Regions from separate parts of the Mesorhizobium sp. P171375 genome, predicted to be linked through region 1. Evidence: predicted binding sites of a transcription regulator. Region 1 holds the regulator's gene; each other region holds the start of a gene.

Region 1 (5,878 bases):
AATCTGAGGACGTTCGAGACCAGTCTTGAAACCTCCGAGCGGCTGGCGTCCATGGTGCCGGGCAGTCGCTTGCTGGTCAGCGAGAGCGGCATTTTCACCCACGACGACTGCCTCAGGATGCAAAAGGCCGGCATCGAAACCTTCCTTGTCGGCGAGAGCCTGATGCGGCAACAGGATGTGGCGGCGGCAACGCGCCTGCTTTTGACGGGCAAGACGCCGGCAGAGGCCGTCTGAGGATGCCAGCCGCCCTCACCCATCTCGGCGCCAAGGGCGAGGCCAATATGGTCGATGTCGGCGACAAGGCGGAGACGACGCGCACGGCAGTCGCCGAGGGCTTTGTCTCGATGCGGCCTGAAACCCTGAAAATGATCCTCGACGGCAACGCCAAGAAGGGTGATGTGCTGGGCACAGCGCGCATCGCCGGCATCATGGCAGCCAAGAAGACGCATGAGCTGATCCCGCTCTGCCATCCGCTGCTGTTGACCAAGGTGTCGGTCGACATCGAGCCGGACACCGTCCTGCCCGGCCTCAGGGTCACCGCGCTTGCCCGTGTCACCGGCAAGACCGGCGTTGAAATGGAGGCGCTTACCGCGGCCTCGGTTGCCTGCCTGACCATCTACGACATGGCCAAGGCGGCCGACCGCGCCATAGTGATTTCCGGCATAAGGCTGGTTGAAAAGACCGGCGGCAAGTCCGGCGACTACAAGGCGGGCGCCTGATGGCGCTGGTTCCGGTGGCCGAGGCGCTGGAGCGCCTGCTGGAAGGCGCTGCGGCGCTGCCGGGTGAAAGCATCGCCCTGGCGGATGCGGCCGGCCGGGTGCTGGCGGAACCTGTCGTGGCGCTGCGCACTCAGCCGCCTTTCAACGCGTCCGCCATGGACGGCTATGCCGCGCGGGCGCAGGATGTGGCATCCGCCCCGGCGCGGCTTTCGGTGATCGGCATGGCGCCGGCCGGACGCGGCTTTGACGGCTCGGTCGGCAGGGCGGAGGCTGTCCGCATTTTCACCGGCGCCCCGCTGCCCGAAGGTGCCGACACGATCGTCATCCAGGAGAATGTCCGCGACCTTGGCAATGGCCATATCGAGGTCACCGAGCCGACCGCGAAAGACCGTAACATCCGCCGCCGTGGACTGGATTTCTCTCAAGGCGACCTGCTCCTGCAAAAAGGTCGCGTGCTTGATCCGGCCGCATTGTCGCTTGCGGCGTCGGCCAATCATCCGATGCTCAACGTCGTGCGCCGGCCTCTGGTCGCGATCATTGCCACCGGCGACGAATTGCTGCCGCCGGGGCGTGACCCCGGTCCGGATCAGATCATCTCTTCCAACGCTTACGGCGTTGCGGCCGCCGCGCAGTCTGTCGGCGCCAAAGCGCTTGATCTCGGCATTGCGGCAGATCGCAAAGCCGACATAGCGGCGCTGGTGCGCAAGGCTGTCGCGGCAAAAGCCGACGTCATCGTCACGCTCGGCGGCGCCTCGGTCGGCGACCACGACCTCGTGCACGATGTACTGACCAGCGAAGGCATGAAGCTCGATTTCTGGAAGCTCGCCATGCGCCCGGGCAAGCCGCTGATGTTCGGGCGTCTCGGCGACATCAGGTGCATCGGCCTGCCCGGCAATCCGGTGGCGAGCCTGGTCTGCTCGCAGCTGTTTTTGAAGCCGCTTTTGGCGCAGCTCGGCGGCCGCACGCACCGGCAGGACATCCGCCCCGCGCAGCTTGGCGCCGCGATGCCGGCCAATGATCTGAGGCAAGACTATGTGCGCGCCGTGGTGAGCGAAGAAACCGGCGCAAGGGTGGCGACGCCGTTCGGCATCCAGGATTCCTCGATGCTGAGAATGCTGGCCGACGCCAACGGCTTGATCGTGCGCGAGCCCTTCGCTCCGGCCGCCGCCGCGGGTGCCGCCTGCAGCGTCCTGATGTTACGCTGAACAAAACGTCAACACATTCATTAAACTTTAAAAGGTTGCGGAACACAACTGGAACAGATAGTGTTTGTTCTGGGTTTGTTTTTTCTGATTCTGGTTTCAGAACCCGTGGGGGCCGCGATGCTGACGCGCAAACAACATGAACTTCTGATGTTCATCCATGAACGCCTGAAGGAGAGCGGAATCCCGCCGTCTTTCGACGAGATGAAGGAGGCGCTCGACCTTGCGTCCAAGTCCGGCATTCACCGCCTGATCACGGCGCTGGAGGAGCGCGGTTTCATTCGCCGGCTGCCGAACCGGGCGCGCGCGCTCGAGGTGCTGCGGCTGCCCGACTCGATCGCACCCGGCCTCAATGCGGCGAAGAGGTTTTCGCCAAGCATCATCCAGGGCAGCCTCGGCCAAGGCGGTCAGGGCCAAGGCGGTCTCGGCCGCCAGATCAAGCCGGCCTCCTCGTCTCGTTCGATGTCGGCCGGCAATGACGACGCCGTTTCCGCGGTGTCGATCCCGGTGATGGGCCGCATCGCCGCCGGTGTGCCGATCGACGCCATCCAGCACCAGACGCATTCGATCTCGGTGCCGCCCGACATGATCATGGGCGGCGAACACTACGCGCTCGAGGTCAAGGGTGACTCGATGATCGAGGCCGGCATTTTCGACGGCGATACGGTGATCATCCGCAATGCCGATACGGCCAGCCCCGGTGAGATCGTGGTGGCGCTGGTCGATGAAGAGGAAGCGACGTTGAAGCGCTTCCGCCGCAAGGGCGCCTCGATCGCGCTGGAAGCCGCCAACCCGGCCTACGAAACCCGCATCTTCGGGCCGGACCGGGTCAAGGTGCAGGGCAAGCTGGTCGGCCTGATCCGGCGCTACTGAGCCGGCTTACTTTTCGCGATGCTTGTAAGGCGGCAGACCGCGTGCTTCGCGTGAGAAGCGGCGTTGCTCGTGCCAGGGACGATAGGGCTTGTCGACGGCGAAACGGATCATTGGCGCTGTCGCGGCCGATTGTGGGTCGAAGAAGACGGCGGCACTGCCATCGCGGGCAAGTTGCTTCTTGGTCACGACCAGCACCAGCGGGTCGCGGCACGGATTGTAGGCGGTGGCGTCGTCGATGACGATCAGGCTCGCGAAAGCGCAGGCTGGCCGCGCTGTGTTGCGGTCTTTTGCCAGCGCGATGATGGCTCCGGCCGGATGCCGGGCAATGCAGAGATTGCCTGTGCAATAGAAGGGCGAGCCTGGCGGCAGGTCGAGCGGGTCTAGATCGAACCGCGTGTCCGTTGCCTCGAAAATCTCAGGCGGGATAATGGTTTCGGCTCTCAATGCCCGTTTCCAATTATCGGTGGTGAATTCGTTCCAGCGTTCCCGGTTGAGCGCGAGTTCGCCGCCGCCGATCGGCAATGCCACCAGATGCGCATCTTCCGAGATAAGCACATAGGGCGTGCGCACCTGTGGCACAGTCAACAGGCCGGCCAGCGCGAAAGGCACGGCCGCCAGCCTCAGCCACGTGGTGGCCATGGTGGCGATGACGAGGGCGACCGCCACCAGCAGCACCGAGCGGATAGAGATCAGGCCGACGGCATCGACCGGCGAGCGCTGAGAAATCCAGGCGGAGATGGCGATCATCGCCGCCAGGCCCTTGCCCATCACATAAAGGAACGGTCCATCGGCGCCGAACGGCATCGCCAGCGCGCTGAGCACGGCGAAGGGCATGACGATCAACGACACAATCGGCATCACGGCCAGATTTGCGAGCAGGCTGAGCGGCGACACGCGCTGGAAATGCCAGATGGCGAATAGCGCGGTGGCACTTCCGGCAATGATCGAGGTCATGGCGAGGCCGCCCATGGCCAGCAGGAATCTTCGCGACAGAAAGCCGACGAACGAGCGCCTTGCGGGCGGCGTTCTCACCTTGTCGGCACGGTAGTCGGCCCAGCCGGCATAGGCGCCGACAAGGGCGGCGGTGGCCGCAAACGACATCTGGAAACTCGGGCCGACAACCTCATGCGGCGACACAAGGATGACGGCGATGGCCGAGATCGCCAGATTGCGCATGGTCAGCGCTGCGCGATCAAACAGCACCGCGACAAGCATGACCGCCAGCATGATGAAGCTGCGCTCGGCGGCAACCACGATGCCTGAAATGACGAGATAGGCGGCGATGGAAACAAGTGCCGCTGCGGCGGCATATTTCTTGACAGGCCGGCGCGAGGAGAAATCGGGAAACAGCGCGAAGGCGCCGCGCAACAATGCCATGATGGTGCCGGCGACCAGCGCCATGTGCAGGCCGGAAATGGAGATGATGTGGTAGATGCCAGTGCGCCGCATAGCCTCGTTGACCTCGTCCGGAATGCCGGCGCGCACGCCGACTATGAGCGCCGCGGCAATCTCGCCTTCGGCGCCGCCGATTTTGCCCCTGATATGGTCGGCAATGTTTTCGCGCGCATTCTCGATTGCCGAAGAGAGCCGTGCGGTCAGCGGCGGCGGGCCCTGCGAAGCAATGGTTTTCGGATTGCCGAGAAAGAAGCCGCTGCCGCCGATACCGGCGAAATAGCTGTCGAAGGAGAAATCATAGCTCTCCGGTCGCACCGGACCCGTCGGCGGCAACAGCCTGGCATAGCCGGCGATGAGGGAGCCGGCGGTCATATCGGCCGGAATCCCACGCGCCGAGAGCCTGACCCGCTCCGGCGCGTAGCGCAGCTTGGGGTGAGCGGTGGAAATAATGTCGAGCGTCAGCCTGACGCGGCCGTTTTCCATCTCCTCAAGGCTGACGACGCGTCCGGTCAGCCGTGTCTGGATCTCGGAGCCCAGCATTTGCGTTCCGGCGCGCCAGGTCTCGACCTTGGCGGCGACGACGCCGAGCGCGCACAGCATCGCGGCCACGCAGAGCAGATGCGTCTTCGGCCAGGACCGCGCGACGGCTGCGCAACAGGCCATGAGCAGCACAATCGCGATTGGTTGGGCAAAGCCCGGCTCGCTGGCCAGCGAGAAATAAATGATGACGCCGGCCGCCAGGAAAACCGGCACAAGCAGGAAGGCGACGCCGCGGTCGAGTTCGGTGCCGGCGGCCACGGCAAGGCTGCGACGGATTGCTGGCCATGTCGAACGGCGCAGCAGCCTACGCAAACGGATGGCGGATCCGGGCACAGCGACCGGCACCGACGCAGTGTCATTCGGAGACAAAGGCCGGAGGCCAGGTCGCGTCTCGGGCAGCGCGACGGGCATCGGCTCGGCGTTGGGACTATCGGCAAACAAGGAGCGTTCGTTGACGCTTGTCGCAGCGCCCTCGCCTTGATCCTCGCCCCGGCCACGTCCAGCCATCGGGTCTGCCCCTTGCGCCCCAGACCCCCTATGCTACATGAACGCGCAAAGCGCGAAAGTCCGCGCGATCACGCCCCCCGTTTTCTAGCCTTGCCCGAGAATTGCAATGTCCAACAAAATTGCCATGTCCAACAGGGTGGTCACCCGTTTTGCCCCCTCGCCCACCGGCTACCTGCATATCGGTGGCGCGCGCACGGCGCTGTTCAACTGGCTGTATGCCAAGCACACTGACGGCACGATGCTTCTGCGCATCGAGGACACCGATCGCGAGCGTTCCACGGAAGCGGCAACCCAGGCCATTCTCGATGGGCTTACCTGGCTCGGCCTGTCCTGGGATGGCGGGGCCGTCTCGCAGTTCGAGCGTGCGCCGCGCCACCGCGAGGTGGCCGAGAAGTTGGTGCGCCTGGGCAAGGCCTATTACGCCTACGAAACACCGGCTGAGCTAGAGGCGATGCGCGAGGCGGCGCGCGCCAAGAGCCTGCCGCCGCGCTATAATGGTGCGTGGCGCGACCGCGACCCCTCCGAGGCGCCCGCCGGAGTCAAAGGCGCCATCCGCATCAAGGCGCCGACCGAGGGCGAGACCGTGGTGCATGACCGCGTGCAGGGCGAGGTGCGCTTCCCCAACAAGGATCTCGACGATTT
Region 2 (5,878 bases), 1.5 Mb from region 1:
CGGCCAGTACCAGAAGAAGCGCAAGGAAGCCGAGCAGGAGGCCGCGGCAATCGTCGCCGCCGCCAAGCGCGAGGCAGACATGCTTGCCGCCGAAGCGCACAAGAAGACCGAGGACTATGTTGTCAGGCGCACCGCGCTTGCCGAGCAAAAGATCGGCCAGGCCGAGCGCGAGGCAGTCGCCGAGGTGCGCGCCAGCGCCGTCGACATCGCCGTCGAGGCAGCCCGCACGCTGCTTGCGGCCAAGGTCGATGCCAAGGCCGGCGCCGACCTGTTCAAGTCCGCGCTCCAGGACGTGAAGGCCAAGCTGAACTGAGTGGGGTTAGCTCGCTGACATGAAGCCGCCCGGGCGACCTGGCGGCTTTTTTGTTGGGAGAATGAGCGAGACGCTGAAGCTGCTAATCTCCCCCCTCGTGGGGGAGATGCCCGGCAGGGCAGAGGGGGGCGCGAAGGATCGCAGGCTTTCCGCTTTCATACTGCGCCGGCTGCAAATTGTGTAGGGAATCTGGGAACCATAGGCTGACAGGCTGGAGGGACAGCGCCCCCTCTGTCCTGCCGGACATCTCCCCCACAAGGGGGGAGATCAGCTGTGCCGCCGCCGGCTCACTCCAACCCGACAAAACCCTCTTCTTCCACCACCTCAACACCACCCAGCCTGAACGGCGCGAACGACGCGCGGTGCAGCCTTGCCACCGGCCCATGCGCTTCGATCGCCGTCCGATGCCGGACCGTGGCGTAGCCCATATGGACCTCGAAGCCGTAGCGCTCGTGGTGGCTGCCGCAACCGCACATCATGCGGTCGCGCATCACCTTGGCGACGATCGAGGCGGCGGCGATCGACTGCGAGCGCTGGTCGCCCTTGATCAGCGCGCGGCCCTCGCAAATGAGACCCGGCGGTACGTCGCGGCCGTCGGCCAGCGCCAGCTTCGCCTGTATCGGCAGGCCGGCAAGCGCCCGGCGCATCGCCTCCAGGCTCGCCTTGAGGATGTTGCTGCCGTCGATGCCTTCGGCACTCACCGAGGCCATCGACACACCGAGCGCGGACCCGAGGATTTTCAGGAACAGCGCCTCGCGCTGCAAATGATTGAGCCGTTTGGAATCGTCGAGACCATCGGGAATGTTGGCGGGATCGAGGATCACCGCCGCCGCCACCACCGGCCCAGCCAATGGACCGCGGCCGGCCTCGTCCATGCCTGCGACAGGCCACAGACCTTCGGCCATCGCCTTCGTCTCGAAGGAGAAGTCGGGCTTCTCGACGATTTCGAAAAGAAGCGGAGAATCGGAACGCGCGCGAGCCATGTTGCGGCGAGGTTCGCATCGGCTCCGATTCTCCGCAAGTCCCTCCAGGGTCGAGTGGGGCAAGACCGGGAGGGCACCGTCTGCAGGCCGGGGGACAGGCCGGACGGGATTTCTTCGCCTGCCCAGCCAACGATGGCGGGGCAGGGATGGTCTTTAGAGCAGCATCAGCTGCTCGGTCGCATTGGCGGCGGCGACGAACTGGTCGGTCCTGAGCGTCCGCCGCTCGGCATTGAGGCCGAGCCGTTTGGCCGTGATCTCGAAGCGCCGGCCGATCTGCCAGGCATAAGGTCCGGCGCCTTTCATGCGCTTACCCCACTCCGAATCGTAATCCTTGCCGTCTCGCATCGAACGGATCAGCGACATCACGTGCCGGTAGCGGTCGGGATAGTGGCGCAGCAGCCAGTCCTTGAAGATCGGCGCCACCTCCAGCGGCAGGCGCAGGATGACATAGCCGGCCTCGCGGGCGCCGGCGGCACGGGCCGAATCGAGGATGCGTTCCATCTCCTGGTCGGTCAGGCCGGGGATGATCGGCGCCACCATGACCGAGGCCGGAATGCCTGCATCCGAAAGCTGCCTTATCGCCTCCAGCCGCTTGGTCGGCGTTGACGCGCGCGGCTCCATGGTGCGCGCCAGCATGCGGTCCATCGTCGTCACCGACAGCGCCACCTTGGCCAGCCCGCGTTCGGCCATCCGCGACAATATGTCGATGTCGCGCGTCACCAGATGGGATTTGGTGACGATGCCGACCGGATGACCGCGCGCCTCCAGCACTTCGAGGATCTCGCGCATGATCCGGTATTGCTTCTCGATCGGCTGGTAGGGATCGGTGTTGGTGCCGATGGCGATGGTGCGCGGCTGGTAGCCGTCCTTCGACAGTTCCTTGTCGAGCAGCCGCGCCGCATCCGGCTTGGCAAACAGCTTCGATTCGAAATCCAGCCCCGGCGACAGGCCCATGAAGGAATGCGTCGGCCGCGCAAAGCAATAGACGCAGCCATGCTCGCAGCCGCGATAGGGGTTGATCGAACGGTCGAAGGAGATGTCGGGCGATTCGTTGCGGGTGATGATGGTGCGCGGCTTCTCGACCTGCACCTCGGTCTTGAACGGCGGCAGTTCCTCCAGCGAATTCCAGCCGTCGTCGAACACATGCCGGCTGACGGGCTCGAAGCGGCCGGACGGATTGATGCCGGCCGAACGGCCGCGGTTGCGGTCCGGACGGACGCGCATGCCGCTCTGTTCGATCATCGCATTGGCCATTTCGGCGCGTCCTGCTCCGAAGGCTGCAATGTCCGCACGCACGATATGTTCCATTTTTGCCCTCTCCCAGGGACTGTCGGCCGGCTGTCGATTCGGTCTGTTCATGAAAATAATCCTATTTTGCCGATGAGAACAAAGCAAGAACTTTTTTGTTGTGCAATGCAAAACTGGCGCTGCGCCAGGCTTTCCGCTATTCGGCTAAATATGCTCAGCGTTCTTATCGAAACCCGGGATGACGAAGAGGGCCTTGCCCGCACGCTCGCCTCGCTGATCGGCGGTGCGGTCGAGGGCGTGGTGCGCGATGTCATCGTCTGCGACACCGGCTCGACCGACCAGACGCATCGTGTCGCCGATCACGCCGGCTGTCACTTCGTCGCCGGCGGCATTGCAGCCGGGATCCGGCAGGCGAAAGGCGACTGGCTGCTGTTTCTGGAACCTGGCGCGCGGCTTTCGGAAGGCTGGATCGATGACGTTGTCGCCCACACGGCGCGGCAAACCATGCCGGCGCGCTTTTCCCGTTCGCGCGGCAGCCGCGCACCGTTCCTGGCGCGGGTGCTCCGGGGAAACCGGGCGCTGGCCGAAGGTCTGGTCATCAGCAAGCGCCAAGCTTCGTCCCTGGCGAAAAGCGCCCGTAGCGCCGAGGCCATCGCTCGCGGCCTGGCGACGAAGAGGCTCAATGCCGAGATCTGGGTGGCGCCGCCGAAGTAAGGTGCTTTTGCTCGGCGGTTCGCGGGCGCCCGAAGCTTTGCCCATTCATTAGCCCGCGTGAATTTTGCAGGTGCGTTGTCTGTTGTGCATTGCACAAAATATGACGCGGGGGTAGCATTCCCCTCAGTGCGGGACAATTGGGTTTGGGTATTGCCGGAGCGGTGAGCAACCGACGCTGTGTCGGCTTCCGTTCATACCCGAGGACCCCGATGAACCTTTCGACCCCTGACAAATCCGGCGCCGCCAGCCTGGAAGCCATCGCTCGCAATGGCAGCCTGCTCCGCCGCATTGCCGTGCGCATCCCGACCTATCTCAAGGATATGCGCGAGAACCCGGCCTGGCTGCCGATGTTCATGCTTGCCCGCACCATGCCGGCGCGCAAGCTGCACTGGCTGGGTGCCAAAGCCGCGCGCCCGGCGCAGAGTGCCGGGGCTACGATGTTCAGGGGCGTCGAGCTCAAGTCGATCGTCGAAACGCTGCGCAGCGATGGGTTGTTCTCTGGTCTGGTGCTGCCGCAGGCGATCCATGAGGAGATCGCCAGCTTCGCGCAAAGCACGCCATGCTTCGGCAATTTCGATCGCCGGCTCGAATTCATGCCTGGGGATCATGGCGAGGCCGAGAAGCGTTTCGGCCGCTCTTTGCTCAGCGGCCACTATTTCGAGCGCATCCTCGGCTGCAAGGCTGCGCTCGCCATCCAGAACGATCCGCTTCTGCTCGACATCGCCCAGCACTATCTCGGCGGGCAGGCAAAGCTGATCACCACGCGCGTCTGGTGGAGCTTTCCGACCGGCGAGGCCTCCGATGCCGACAAGAACCTTGCCTCCCTCGGCAAATACCATTTCGATCTCGACGACTGGCGGATGCTGAAATTCTTCTTCTACCTGAAGCCTTGCGATGCCGGCACCGGCCCGCATGTGTACGTTAGGGGCAGCCACAACAGGCGCAGCCTCAAGCACCAGCTGACGCTGCTGGTCGGCCATCCGGCGGAAGAGGTGCTCAAGGTCTATGGCGACGACAGCCCGGTCACGCTGACTGGCGAGGCAGGTCTCGGCTTTGTCGAGGACCCGTTCGGCTTCCACATGGGCACCGTGCCGTCGCGCAAGCCACGGCTGATGATGGAGGTCGGCTTCGGTGTGTCGCCGCCCTCGCGCCGCCGCTTCCACGGCGAACCGGTCATCCGCTGACGTTGATCTCCACCGGCATCCAGCGCGCCTGCCGCCGGGCCATGCGGCCCTCGCGGCTCTCGGCATCATAGTCCATTGGAACCGGCTCGCGACCGAACCGCAGTCGGTCGTCGAGCGCATTGACGATGACGATCGCTTTGGGGTCGCCGCCGTCGGTGGTCACAGCCGCGACATAGACGCCGCAGTCGCGGCAGATGAGATAGTCGGCGGTGCGCAAGCCGAACCGGTATCGGTGCAGTCGGGCTTCATCCTCGACGGAGACGATCAATCGTCCCTGCGGGTCAGCGGCAGCGCGCGAGCCATGCCGGACACAGAAAGCGCATTGGCAGGCGCGGATCTCCATGTCGGATGGTTCGATGCCAGTTTCGAATGTCAGGTGGATGGCGCCGCAATGGCAGCCGCCGCGATACGTTCTCATCGGATCATTCCGCCTTGAGTGACTTGGCCGCAGACTACGCCTTAGGCAACTCGCAGGAAATGACCTCTCGAAGGCGTAGCTGCCATTCCGCCTGACAAAGGCAGCGCTGAACCGCTATCCGCCTTGCTTTACGAGCCGGCCTTGCCGCGGCGCAAATGCTCGTCCAGGCGCGGCATGATCTCGACGAAGTTGCAGGGCATGTGGCGGTAGTCGAGCTGCGGCTTCAAGATGCCATCCCAGGCGTCCTTGCAGGCGCCGGGCGAGCCCGGCAGCACGAAAACGAAGGTGGCGTTGACGACGCCGCCGGTCGCCCGGCTCTGGACGGTGGAGGTGCCGATCTTGTCGTAGGAAATGCGATGAAACACTTCGGAAAAGCCGTCCATGCGCTTTTCGAAGATCGGCTCCAGCGCCTCCGGCGTCACGTCGCGGCCGGTGAAGCCGGTGCCGCCGGTGGTGATGACGACATCGATCTCCTTGTCCCGGGACCATGCCAGGACCGTATCGCGGATCTTTTCACGATCGTCGGTGACGATGTCGCGCGCGGCGAGGACATGGCCGGCCTCGGTGATGCGATCGGCCAGCGTCTGACCGGATTTGTCGTCGGCGAGGCTGCGTGTATCGGAAACCGTCAGCACCGCGATGCGCACCGGGATGAACGGGCGGCTCTCGTCAATTTTGGCCATCGGCCCCCTCCGATGCGATGCTGCGCGTCGCTGCGACAAACCAGTCCGGTTCGCGGCTGCGGATCTCGGCCGCGGCGCGCTTGGCGACATTGCCGGTCTCGAACAGGCCGAAGCATGTCGCGCCGGATCCCGACATGCGCGAGAATCCCGACCCGGCCCGGTTCAACAGGGAAAGCGCCCTGCCGATGGGCGGCTGTATCGCCTGCGCCGGGGCCTCGAGATCGTTGCGGGTAATCTCCAGCCAGTTGCGCATGCTGTGGAAGTCGAAGCCGCGCGGCAGCGGAGGCAGCCCTTCATTGTCCCGCTTCCCAAGTGCGTTGAACACGTCGGGCGTG
Region 3 (5,878 bases), 400 kb from region 1:
CCAGCACCATACCGGCGACCGGCTGGGCGACGATGAAGACTGTCATCATCGCCCATTGCGGGTGTTCGAGTTTTAGCGCGTAGGCAAGGAGAAGCGCGATCAGGCCGGCCGAAACGGTGCGTAGCGCGAAAATCCAGTCCGAGCGTGTCGGCTGAGCCAGCCCCGCCAAACTGGCTTCGAAATAGCTCTTCAGCCGCGCCCAGATCACAAGCTGGTCTCCGTATCGGAAGCGCAGGCTAGACCGGCTGACGCTTAGATATCCAGCACTTCCGTCGCGGCGAATTCGGCGCGTTCCTGGATGAAGCGGAAGCGGGCCTCAGGCTTGGTGCCCATCAGCTCATCGACCCTGTCCTTGGTGGCTGAATCGATTTCGTTCACATCGACCCTGAGCAAAGTGCGCTTCTTCGGGTCCATGGTGGTCTCCTTAAGCTGCGCGGCCATCATCTCGCCCAGGCCCTTGAAGCGGCCGATTTCGACCTTGGCACGGCCAGTGAATTCGGTGCGCAACAGCTCGTCCTTGTGCGCATCGTCACGGGCATAGGCGACCTTGCCGCCTTGCCGGATCGAATAGAGCGGCGGCACCGCCAGATAGAGATGGCCGTCGCGCACCAGGCCCGGCATTTCCTGGTAGAAGAAGGTGATCAGCAGCGACGCGATATGGGCGCCGTCAACGTCGGCGTCGGTCATGATGATGACGCGGTCGTAGCGCAGATCCTCGTCGCGGTATTTCGAGCGCGTGCCGCAACCGAGCGCCTGGATCAGATCCGAAATCTGCTGGTTGGCGGCCAGCTTGTCGTTGCCGGCGCTGGCGACGTTGAGGATTTTTCCGCGCAGCGGCAGGACGGCCTGGCTGGCGCGGTCGCGCGCCTGCTTGGCCGAGCCGCCGGCCGAGTCGCCTTCGACGATGAACAGCTCGGCGCCGGCTGCGGCATTCTGCGTGCAGTCGGCGAGCTTGCCGGGTAGCCTGAGCTTGCGCACCGCGCTCTTGCGCGACACTTCCTTTTCCTGACGCCGGCGCACCCGCTCGTCGGCGCGCGCGATCACCCATTCCAAGAGCTTGGAGGCTTCCTGCGGATTGTCGGCCAGCCAATGGTCGAAGGGATCGCGGATGGCGGTCTCGACAATGCGAATGGCCTCGATCGTTGCCAGCCGATCCTTGGTCTGGCCGACGAATTCCGGCTCGCGGATGAACACCGAAAGCATGCCTGCCGCCGAGATCATGACGTCTTCGGAGGTGACGATCGAGGCGCGCTTGTTGCCGACGAGATCGGCATAGGCGCGAAGCCCGCGTGTCAGCACATTGCGGAAGCCGGCTTCGTGCGTGCCGCCTTCGCCGGTCGGGATGGTGTTGCAGTAGGAGTTGATGAAGCCGTCGCCGCCGAACCAGGTCACCGCCCATTCCAGCGAGCCGTGGCCGCCCTGCTTCTCGCTCTTGCCGGCGAAGATTTCCCGCGTCACCTGGAAGTCGTCGCCGAGCGATGCCTTGAGGTAGTCCTTCAGGCCGCCGGGGAAATGGAACTCCGCCTTGGCCGGCGTCTGGTCCTTTTCCTTGATCAGCGACGGATCGCAGCTCCAGCGGATCTCGACACCGCCGAACAGGTAGGCTTTCGAGCGCGTCATGCGATAGAGCCGTGCCGGCTCGAAGGCTGCGCCCTTGCCGAAGATCTGCTCGTCGGGATGGAAGCGGATCTTGGTGCCGCGGCGGTTGTGCACTTCGCCGAGCTGCTCCAGCCCGCTCACCGGAACGCCACGAGAGAATCTTTGGCGGTAGAGCTGGCGGCCTCGCGCCACTTCGACTTCGAGATGGTCCGACAGCGCATTGACGACGGAGACGCCGACGCCGTGCAGGCCGCCCGAGGTCTCATAGACCTTGGAGTCGAATTTGCCGCCCGAATGCAGCGTCGTCATGATGACTTCGAGCGCCGGCTTCTTGAATTTAGGATGCGGATCGACCGGGATGCCGCGGCCATTGTCGGTAACGGTCAGAAACCCGTCGGCCGAAAGCTCGACGTCGATGAAGGTGGCATGGCCGGCGACCGCCTCGTCCATCGAATTGTCGATGACCTCGGCGAACAGATGGTGCATCGCCTTGTCATCGGTGCCGCCAATATACATGCCGGGACGGCGCCGCACCGGCTCCAGCCCTTCCAGCACCTCGATGTCGGCAGCGCTGTAGCCTTCGCTGCCATCCTTGGTCGCAACGGGACGCTTCGCGGCCTGCACCAGCGGATCAGCTGGGCGCGCCGTTGTCCGGGTCGGTTGGGGCTGCTTTTCCAGATTGCCGAAAAGATCGTTGTTGTCGTCCATGCCTGCCATAGAATCCGGTGCCGCGAATCACCCGTCGATACTGCCACGCTTTTCAGCGCCAAGCGACGGAAGTTCCTGTTACGTTCGGGGATTTAACCCCTTCTTATCCTAAAACCTTTCGATAACCAAGCCGGCGGAAATAGGTCCGTGCGGACCGGCCGGGATTCCTGAATCTTTAACCAAGCGGCCTAGTGTGGGCCTCAATAAACAAAAGACCATCAGGGTGTCAGGGGTTAGTTGTGAGGGGCAAGGCCATAACCATGATCGGAATCGCCGCCGTCTTCGGCGCGATCTCGATCTTTGCCGCGGATTTCTGGGTCAAGAGCCAGGCCAGGACCGATGCCGAGGAAAAGACGGCGGCGATCCCGGCGCCCGTGACCCCAAAAGTTGAGTTCAAGACCATTGTGGTGGCCAACGCACCGCTGCGTTACGGCATGGAACTCGACCGCGCACAGCTCACTGAAATCCCATGGTCGGAAGAGTCCGTGCCGCAGGGCGCCTTCACCACCATCAACGCATTGCTTGCCGAAGGCAGCCGTGTTGTGCTGTCGCCGATCGAGATCAACGAGCCGGTGCTGCTCAGCAAGCTGTCGGGGCCGAACGGCCGCGCGACGCTGTCTAACATGATGACGCCCGGCATGCGGGCGGTGACCATCCGCACCGACGAGATCGCCGGGGTCGGCGGCTTCGTGATGCCGGGTGACCGCGTCGACGTGGTGCTGACTCGCGATGCCGGTGAAATCCAGGAAGTGGCCAAGAATGCGCAAGGCGCGGCCGGTTCGACCGTTACCTCCGAAATCGTCGTCTCCGACGCCAGGGTGCTGACCGTCGGGCAGGGCGCCGACGAGCGCCAGACCACGCCGCAGATCGCCAATTCCGTAACCATCGAGGTAACAACGGACGGCGCGCAGAAAGTGGCGCTTGCCCGCACCGTCGGCACCTTGTCGCTGTCGCTCCGCTCCTCCGCCGACGGCGGTGCCGCAAAGGACGGCGTCACCACCATCTCATCCTTCGGCGGGTCGGTCGCGTCCAGCGTTCAGGCCGCTGCCGGCGCGCTGTTCACGGCCGCGACCAAGGAGCCTGAGAGGCCGAAATTCAAGACGATCATCGTGACGCGCGGCACGCAGGTCGAGGAATACCAGGTTCCTGCGCGGGACCAGCCATAACTGCCGGTGGGGACCGGGCGAGGGACGGGACAGATGTCGGGACTTCATGCATATCGGATGACGAAAGGGCTGCGCCCAATGCGGGCGTTTGCGATGGCGGCTTGCCTCGCCGCGGCCGCAATGCTCGGCCTCAGCGCGCCGGCCAGGGCCGACAACGACATCGTCTATGTGTCGTCGACCAAGAATGCGTCGATCAAGGTGGCCAAGGGCAAGCCGAAGACGATCATGACCAATGCCGCCTTCTACCAGATCGTCATCGGCGATCCGGAGATCGCCAACGTCAATCCGCTGACCGACAAATCCTTCTATGTGCTGGGCAACAATCTCGGCACCACCGGAATCGCGCTGTTCGACGAGAACAAGCAGCTGGTCGGCACCGTTGACATCGAGGTGACGTTGGACACCGACCAACTGGCCAGCACCATCCGCGCCAGCGTGCCGGACGCCAAGATCAAGGTCGGCTCGGCCAATGGCCGCGTCGTGCTGTCGGGCGAGGCGGACGACGCAGTCGCCGCCGAGAAGGCGAGCAAGATCGCCAGCCGCTTCTCCGGCAATGAGGAAGTGATCAATTCGGTCAACATCTCGTCCTCGCAGCAGGTTCAGCTCAACGTCCGCTTCGTCGAGATCAACCGCCAGGCCGGACAGGATCTTGGCGCCAAATACAGCGCCAATTTCGCTTACGGCCTTGGCGGGCGAGACGTCACCATCGAGCCGGGCTCGTTGCCGGCGGCGGGCAATGGCGAGATCATCGGCCGGCTGCTGTCAAACGGCCTGTCGATCGACGTTGCCATCAAGGCACTGGAGGAGCGCGGCCTTGCCAGGCGGTTGGCCGAGCCCAACCTGATCGCCCGTTCGGGGCAGACGGCAAGCTTCCTCGCCGGCGGCGAGTTCCCGATCCCGGTTTCCGAGGACAATGGCAAGATCTCGGTCAGCTACAAGAAATACGGCGTCAGCCTGGATTTCACGCCGACCGTGCTGAAGGACGGACTGGTCAGCCTCGACATCGCGCCGGAAGTGTCTTCGATCGATGCCTCGGCCTCCTACAATATCGGTGAGATTTCGGTGCCGGGCTTTATCGTGCGTCGCGCCAGGACATCGGTCGACCTGAAGAACGGCCAGAGCTTCATGATCGCCGGTCTACTTCAATCGCAGAACGACATCACCACGTCGCGTCTTCCCGGCCTCGGCAAGCTGCCGGTGCTCGGCCCGCTGTTCTCCTCGAAATCCTATCAGCGGCGCGAGACCGATCTGGTGATCATCGTCACCCCCTATCTGGTCAAGCCGGTCGATCCGTCGAAGAAGTTGCTCGAGCCGACCGACGGCACGCAGCCGGCCAGCAATGTCGACTATTTCCTCAACAACACCGAAGAAGTGAAGGCGTCCGACGCCAACCGCGCAATGGCAATGGCCAGCGGCAGCACGGCACAGCCGGCCCCGGTCACCACGGTCGGGCATTTCCTCGACCTGCCGAAGGATTGAAGCCATGCGCATGGGACCATGCATCGCCCTGCTGTTCGCCGGCCTCGCCAGCGGCTGCACCAGCGACGACTATATCCGCAGCGAGGGGCCGACGACGGCCGCCGGCAACGCGCAGGCTGCCAATACGGCCATGCAGATGGTCGATCCCTGGAAGTACGGCGTCCAGAACACCAGGCTGCTGGTGCCGGCGCAGCGCAGTGAGGCGGCGGTCAACGCCGCCGATCAGGCGGCGGGCGCCAAGGCAGTGCAACCAACGTCGACAACCGATTGATCTTCCTGGCGATTTTACCGGGAATGACCTGACAGGCTGACAAAATGGCAAGCGGCATCAAAACCAAGAAAATCCTGCTGGTGTCCAGCGACCGGACCTTTGTGCAGGATACGCGCACCGCGTTCGCGGCCTCGGAGGTGATCCAGCTTTCGACCGTCGAGAAGAACATTTCCGAACTGCGCGGCGAGGTCCAGGAAGCCGATTTCGGCGCGCTCATCGTCGACATGGATGCGGCGAAGCTGGAAGAGATCGAGTCGCTGCAGCGCATCATGCGCCGGCTCGAAGGCCGGGTTCCGGTCGTCGTCGTCACCCAGGAGTTCAACGCCGCCGCGGTGCGCATCCTGGTGCAGCTGCAGGTCGCCGATTTCCTGGTCAAGCCGATCACCACCGCAGACCTGGTGCGCTCCGCCATCCGCGCGCTGCAAGGGCCGGGACGCGAGGAAAACACCGAGTCGCAGATCTACACCTTCATGCCGGCCGCCGGTGGCGTCGGCACCACGACGCTGGCGTTGCAAACCGCCTTCCAGCTGCATCATTCGGTGACGCGCGGCGCGTCGACCTGCGTGGTCGACCTCAATTTCCAGCAGGGCGCCTGCGCCGAATATCTCGACCTTGAGCCGCGCTTCGACATCACCGAAATCGAGAACCAGCCCGA
Region 4 (5,878 bases), 910 kb from region 1:
GGGCAAGTCGACGGCGCTGACCGGCCTTGCCGACAGCTGGGCCTACAAGATCTTCTCCAGCCAGGTGTGGGGTATCCCGGTGCAGATCTTCTGGGCGCTCGCCTTCGTCGTTTTGTCAGCGATGCTCTACAACCGCCACCGCTTCGGCGCGCAGGTCAGGGTGGTCGGCGACAATCCCGACAGCGCCCAACAGATGGGCATCGACGTCAAATGGGTGCGGGTGAAGGTGTTCGTCTTCGTCGGCATTGGGGCTGCGATCGCCGGCACGTTTTCGGTGATGATCAACTTCACCTGGTGGCCAACGGCGGGCGACGGCTATCTCTTGCCGGTTCTGGCCTCGGTGTTCGTAGGCGGCACGCCGACCTGGGGCGGCATCGGCACGGTTGCCGGTGGAGCCATCGGCGCGGTCACCGTCGCCTTCATCCAGACCGGCGTGGTGGCGGCGGGGCTGAGCGGCTTCTACGTGCAGTTCTTCAACGGGCTGATCATCATCCTGTCGCTGCTGGGGCATAAGTGGAACCAGGCGCGGTACAGGTGAGGGGGGTAGCCGTTAAGGCAGCTCACACCCCGCTAACAAACCCGTCCAGCACGCGTTTCTGGCCGGCCTTGTCGAAGTCGATGGTCAGCTTGTTGCCTTCGATGGCCGAGATGTTGCCGTTGCCGAATTTCTGGTGGAAGACGCGGTCGCCGACGCTGAAGGGCGACGGCGTGTCGGCGACGGATTTGGCGACTAGTTCGCCGTCGATGGTGCGGCCTTTGACCGAGGTGCGGCCGGCGCCATAGCCGGAGTCGGTCTCGCCATAGCCGATGCGCTCGACCTGATGGCCCGAGCGCGAGCCCCAGTTGCGGTCGGTCGCCTCGGTGCGGTTGGCCTGCGCGCGCTGCCAGCCCGGCGTCGCATAGGTGTTGGAGAACGCGCCGGATTTTTCCGCGCCGACATTGTCGAAGCGCGAAGCGCCATAGGGGTTCTGGCGGCCACCGCGTCCTGAAGCAAACGAGCCGCCGCCATAGGAATTGCCGTAGCCGCCATAGGAGTTGCCGCTTTCGGCGACCTCGACATGGGCGTTCGGCAACTCTTCGAGGAAACGCGACGGGATGGTCGACTGCCACAGGCCGTGGATCTGGCGGTTGGAGACGAACCAGATATGCAGGTTCTTCTTGGCCCGGGTCAGGCCGACATAGGCGAGCCGGCGCTCTTCCTCCAGTCCGGAACGGCCGCCTTCGTCCAGCGCGCGCTGATGCGGGAACAGGCCTTCCTCCCAGCCGGGCAGGAAGACGGTCTCGAATTCGAGGCCTTTGGCCGAATGCAGCGTCATGATGCTGACGGCATCGAGCCCGGCGTTCTGCTCGGCATCCATGACCAGCGCCACATGTTCGAGGAAGGAGCGCAGCGACTCGTACTCCTCCATGGAGCGGATCAGCTCCTTCAAATTCTCCAGCCGTCCCGGCGCTTCGACCGAGCGGTCGTTCTTCCACATGTCGGTGTAGCCGCTCTCCTCCAGAATGGTCTCGGCGAGTTCGGTGTGCGGCTTGGTTTCAAGGGCCTTTTGCCAGCGCTCGAAATTGGCCGCGACTTCGCGCAAGGCGGCGCGCGGCTTCGGCTTCAGTTCGTCGCTTTCGGCGAGGTTGCCGGCCGCTTCCAGCATCGGGATGCGCAGTGCACGCGCCGTGTCGTGAATCTGGCGGATGGTGGCTTCGCCGAGGCCACGTTTGGGCACATTGACGATGCGCTCGAAAGCGAGGTCGTCGCCGCCATTGGCGACGACGCGGAAGAAGGCCAGCGCATCGCGAATTTCCATGCGCTCGTAGAAACGCGGGCCGCCGATGACGCGGTAGTTGAGGCCGAGCGTGATGAAGCGGTCTTCGAAGGCGCGCATCTGGAAGGACGCGCGAACCAGGATCGCCATGTCGTTTAGATTGTGCTTGGCGCGCTGGTAGGTCTCGATCGTCTCGCCGACGGCGCGTGCCTCCTCCTCGGAATCCCAGGCGGCGTGGACATGCACCTTCTCGTCGTCCTCGGCGACCTTCTCGGTGAACAATGTCTTGCCGAAGCGACCCTCATTGTGGGCGATGAGGTGCGAGGCGGTGCCGAGAATATGCGCGGTGGAGCGATAGTTGCGCTCCAGCCTGATGATGGTGGCGCCCGGAAAATCCTTGTCGAAGCGCAGGATGTTGTCGACCTCGGCGCCGCGCCAGCCATAGATGGATTGGTCGTCGTCGCCGACGCAGCAGATATTTACGGTGGAGCGCTGGGATCCCTCCCCCTTGAGGGGAGGGTGGCCGGGCGAAGCCCGGTCGGGTGGGGTCCGTGCGGCAGCGCTCGACGCCCTGGTGGTGCCTTCTGCGGCGACCCCCTCCGCCCGCTTCGCGGGCACCTCCCCCTCGAGGGGGGAGGATTGCGGCCGCTGCGCCAGGAGCCGCAGCCACATGTATTGCGCGGTGTTGGTGTCCTGGTACTCGTCGACGAGGATGTATTTGAAGCGCCTGTGGTAGTCCTTGAGCACGTCCGGATTGGCGCGGAAGATGCGGATCGGGTGGCAGAGCAGATCGCCGAAGTCGCAGGCGTTGAGCGTCTGCAGCCGCTCCTGATAGGCCTTGTAGAGCTCGCGGCCCTTGCCGTTGGCGAAGCTGCGGGCATCGCCCTCGGCAATGTCGGCGGGGCCTTGGCCCTTGTTCTTCCAGCCGTCGATCATCTGCGCGAACTGCTTGGCCGGCCAGCGCTTGTCGTCCAGCCCCTCGGCCTGGATCAGCTGCTTGATCAGCCGCACGACGTCATCGGTGTCGAGGATGGTGAAGTCGGATTTGAGCCCCGCGAGCTCGGCGTGGCGGCGCAGCAGCTTCACGCCGATCGAGTGGAAGGTGCCGAGCCACGGCATGCCCTCGACATTGCCTTCACCGATCAGAATGCCGATGCGCTGCTTCATCTCGCGCGCGGCCTTGTTGGTGAAGGTCACCGCCAGGATCTGCGACGGGAAGGCTCTGCCGGTGGCGAGGATGTGGGCGATGCGGGTGGTCAGCACCCGCGTCTTGCCGGTGCCGGCGCCGGCCAGCACCAGGACCGGGCCTTCGGTGGTTTCCACCGCCAGCCGCTGCTCGGGGTTCAACCCTTTCAGGTAGTCAGGCGCGCTGTTTTGGCCGCTGCGGGCCGCCATGGCGCGCGCGGCGATCCCCGACGGGGCCGCGGGCCGCGCATTGGGTTCGTCAAAAAAGGGCATGTCTTCCGAAAAGCCGGACATCGCCCCCGAATGTAGTGATTCGGCGGCGAAAGACCAGAAGTGTCTACGTTTTGTTCTGGTTTGGAAGCCAGATTCTCGATCGTGGTGGGAATATTATCGCCCCAGCGCCCGACAGCCTGTGCAAAACCTTTCGCCCGGCCTACCTGGCTGCTGCCCGCATACGCTCGCCGACCTTGTCGGCGACATAGACGGCATCCCGCGCCGCGCCATGGATCATGGTGGAAGAGGTCGAGTGCTGGAATGAAGGTCGCAGACATAGAGGCCGCCAGGGGCGACCCGATCGCCCAGGTGCCGACCGAGATGGTCGTTGCGCATGCCCAGCGCGCGACCGGTCAAAATCTCTTGGATGTGCTGCACCGCTAAGCCGTCGCGAGAGGCGATAAAAGGGACCGCCGTGTTCTCACCCTATGCTGGCAGGCCAAGCTTGACACACGCGGCCTGCGGGAGAAAGCTGGCGACAGGGCAGGGACGGCTGCCTGAGAGGCGCCGCAAAGCAACAGTCGAAGGAGTATCGTCTTGGCTGTGGTCATCACTTCCCTCATCCTGTTCCTCATCGGCCTGGCACTTGGCGGCGGCGGCGTCCGGCTCGTGATGCTGGGCGGCAGCTGGTATTATGTCATCACCGGGCTCGCCTTCCTGATAACCGCCTGGCTGCTTTTCCGGCGCAAATCGACGGCGCTGTGGCTCTACGCTGCGATCGTGCTCTGCACGCTTGCCTGGGCGGTGTGGGAAATCGGCTTCGATTGGTGGGAACTAGGCCCGCGCGGCGGCGTCATCGTGCTTCTGGCGCTATGGCTGCTGACGCCGTGGGCAAGGCAGGGCCTCACCGGCCCCGACGCGCGTGCGCCGCTCATCCTGGCCGTGCTCGCATCGCTCGCAGTGGCCGGCTATTCGATGACCGCCGATCCCAAGGACATCGCCGGCGAGCTCAGCGCCGACAAGGTGACGCCGACCGCGGATCTCGGCGGCAACGTGCCTCCGGGCGAGTGGCACTTCTACGGCCGCACGCCCTATGGTCAGCGCTATTCGCCGCTCGACCAGATCACGCCGGACAATGTCGCCAAATTGCAGCCGGCCTGGACCTACCAAACCGGTGACGTCAAGGGTCCGGATGACATCGGCGAAACCACCTATCAGGTAACGCCGCTGAAGGTGGGCGACACGCTCTACATCTGCACGCCGCACAATTTCGCCATCGCCATCGATGCTGCGACCGGCAAGGAGAAATGGCGCTTCGACCCCAAGATCAAGCTCGACAAGGACCGCCAGCACCAGACCTGCCGTGGCGTGTCCTACTACGCCGATGCCAAGATCGCCGCAGACCAGCCCTGCGCGACACGCGTCTATCTGCCGACCTCGGACGCGCGGCTGATCGCGCTTGATGCCGCCAATGGCCAGGTCTGCCCGTCCTTTGCCGAAGCCGGCACGCTCAATTTGTTGACCAACATGCCGTACCCGAAGTCGGGCTACTACTATTCGACATCGGCGCCGCTGATATCAGGCGGCAAGATCATCGTCGGCGGCGCGGTCAACGACAATTATTCGACCGAGGAACCGTCCGGCGTCATCCGCGCCTTCGATGTCGACACCGGCGCGCTTGTGTGGAACTGGGATTCCGGTAATCCGAACCAGACGACACCGCTGGCGGCGGGCCAGACCTACACCCACAACTCACCCAACATGTGGTCGACACCGAGCGCCGACGAGAAGCTCGGCCTTCTCTACGTGCCGCTCGGCAACCAGACGCCGGACCAGCTCGGCGCCGGGCGCAGCGCCAATGTCGAGAAGTTCTCCTCCTCGATCACCGCGCTCGATCTTGCCACCGGACAATTGCGCTGGGTGCGGCAGACCGTGCATCACGACCTCTGGGACATGGACGTGCCGGCGCAGCCGACGCTGGTCGACATCACAACGGCTGCCGGCCTGGTGCCGGCGCTGGTCGGGCCGACCAAACAGGGCGACCTCTATGTGCTCGATAGGCGCAGCGGCGAACCGATCATCCCGGTCAAGGAAGTGCCGGCGCCAGGCGGCGCCGTCGAGGGTGATCACACCTCGCCGACGCAGCCGGTTTCGGATCTGTCCTTTAGCCCGAAGCCGCTGACCGGCGCCGACATGTGGGGCATCACCATGTTCGACCAGCTGGCCTGCCGGATCGAATTCCAGGGCCTGCGCTATGAGGGCCGCTATACCCCGCCTTCCGTGCAGGGGTCTCTGATCTATCCCGGCAATTTCGGCACCTTCAATTGGGGCGGCGTCGCCGTCGACCCGGTGCGGCAGGTGATGTTCGGCATGCCGACCTATCTCGCCTTCAAATCGGAGCTCATTCCGCGCGACCAGGTGCCACCGCCGGATGAGGGGCGTGGCAGTGAGCAGGGGCTCAACCGCAACGAGGGCGCGCCCTATGCGGTGGTGATGGGGCCGTTCCTGTCGCCGCTAGGCATTCCCTGCCAGGCGCCGCCATGGGGCTATGTCGCCGGCGCCGATCTCAGAACAGGCAAGATCGCCTACAAGCACCGCAACGGCACCATCTACGACATGACGCCGCTGCCCTTGCCGCTGAAGGTCGGCGTGCCGGGGATTGGCGGGCCGATGATCACCGCCGGAGGCGTCGCCTTCCTGGGTGCGGCGGTCGACGACTATCT

Evidence for each region. Region 1 encodes LexA, which represses DNA repair genes until DNA is damaged. Its sites were predicted from a motif close to TGTTCNNNNTGTGTTCNG; they were not measured.
Region 2: ACYHH6_RS14880 (PA0069 family radical SAM protein) is a predicted target of LexA. The motif match lies at 2,679-2,696, and genes of this name have one in related genera.
Region 3: parE (DNA topoisomerase IV subunit B) is a predicted target of LexA. The motif match lies at 2,378-2,395, and genes of this name have one in related genera.
Region 4: ACYHH6_RS26865 (ATP-dependent helicase) is a predicted target of LexA. The motif match lies at 3,277-3,294, and genes of this name have one in related genera.

What each region holds. Positions count from the first base shown of each region.
Region 1 is NZ_JBYNWF010000001.1:4,577,558-4,583,435, reverse strand. Features, by position in the region: gene trpC (indole-3-glycerol phosphate synthase TrpC) at 1-234, shown strand, start outside; gene moaC (cyclic pyranopterin monophosphate synthase MoaC) at 237-719, shown strand; gene ACYHH6_RS22135 (molybdopterin molybdotransferase MoeA) at 719-1,924, shown strand; gene lexA (transcriptional repressor LexA) at 2,042-2,794, shown strand; gene ACYHH6_RS22125 (ComEC/Rec2 family competence protein) at 2,801-5,236, opposite strand; gene gltX (glutamate--tRNA ligase) at 5,361-5,878, shown strand, end outside.
Region 2 is NZ_JBYNWF010000001.1:3,123,812-3,129,689, forward strand. Features, by position in the region: gene ACYHH6_RS14870 (F0F1 ATP synthase subunit B) at 1-313, shown strand, start outside; gene rnhB (ribonuclease HII) at 601-1,296, opposite strand; gene ACYHH6_RS14880 (PA0069 family radical SAM protein) at 1,450-2,604, opposite strand; gene ACYHH6_RS14885 (glycosyltransferase) at 2,755-3,258, shown strand; gene ACYHH6_RS14890 (hypothetical protein) at 3,468-4,442, shown strand; gene ACYHH6_RS14895 (GFA family protein) at 4,432-4,860, opposite strand; gene moaB (molybdenum cofactor biosynthesis protein B) at 4,989-5,543, opposite strand; gene ACYHH6_RS14905 (4-(cytidine 5'-diphospho)-2-C-methyl-D-erythritol kinase) at 5,530-5,878, opposite strand, start outside.
Region 3 is NZ_JBYNWF010000001.1:4,980,953-4,986,830, reverse strand. Features, by position in the region: gene ACYHH6_RS24325 (FUSC family protein) at 1-208, opposite strand, end outside; gene parE (DNA topoisomerase IV subunit B) at 253-2,307, opposite strand; gene cpaB (Flp pilus assembly protein CpaB) at 2,568-3,473, shown strand; gene ACYHH6_RS24310 (type II and III secretion system protein family protein) at 3,552-4,952, shown strand; gene ACYHH6_RS24305 (hypothetical protein) at 4,957-5,223, shown strand; gene ACYHH6_RS24300 (CpaE/TadZ family protein) at 5,268-5,878, shown strand, end outside.
Region 4 is NZ_JBYNWF010000001.1:5,487,981-5,493,858, reverse strand. Features, by position in the region: gene ACYHH6_RS26870 (ABC transporter permease) at 1-538, shown strand, start outside; gene ACYHH6_RS26865 (ATP-dependent helicase) at 561-3,236, opposite strand; gene ACYHH6_RS26860 (hypothetical protein) at 3,477-3,599, shown strand; gene ACYHH6_RS26855 (glucose/quinate/shikimate family membrane-bound PQQ-dependent dehydrogenase) at 3,753-5,878, shown strand, end outside.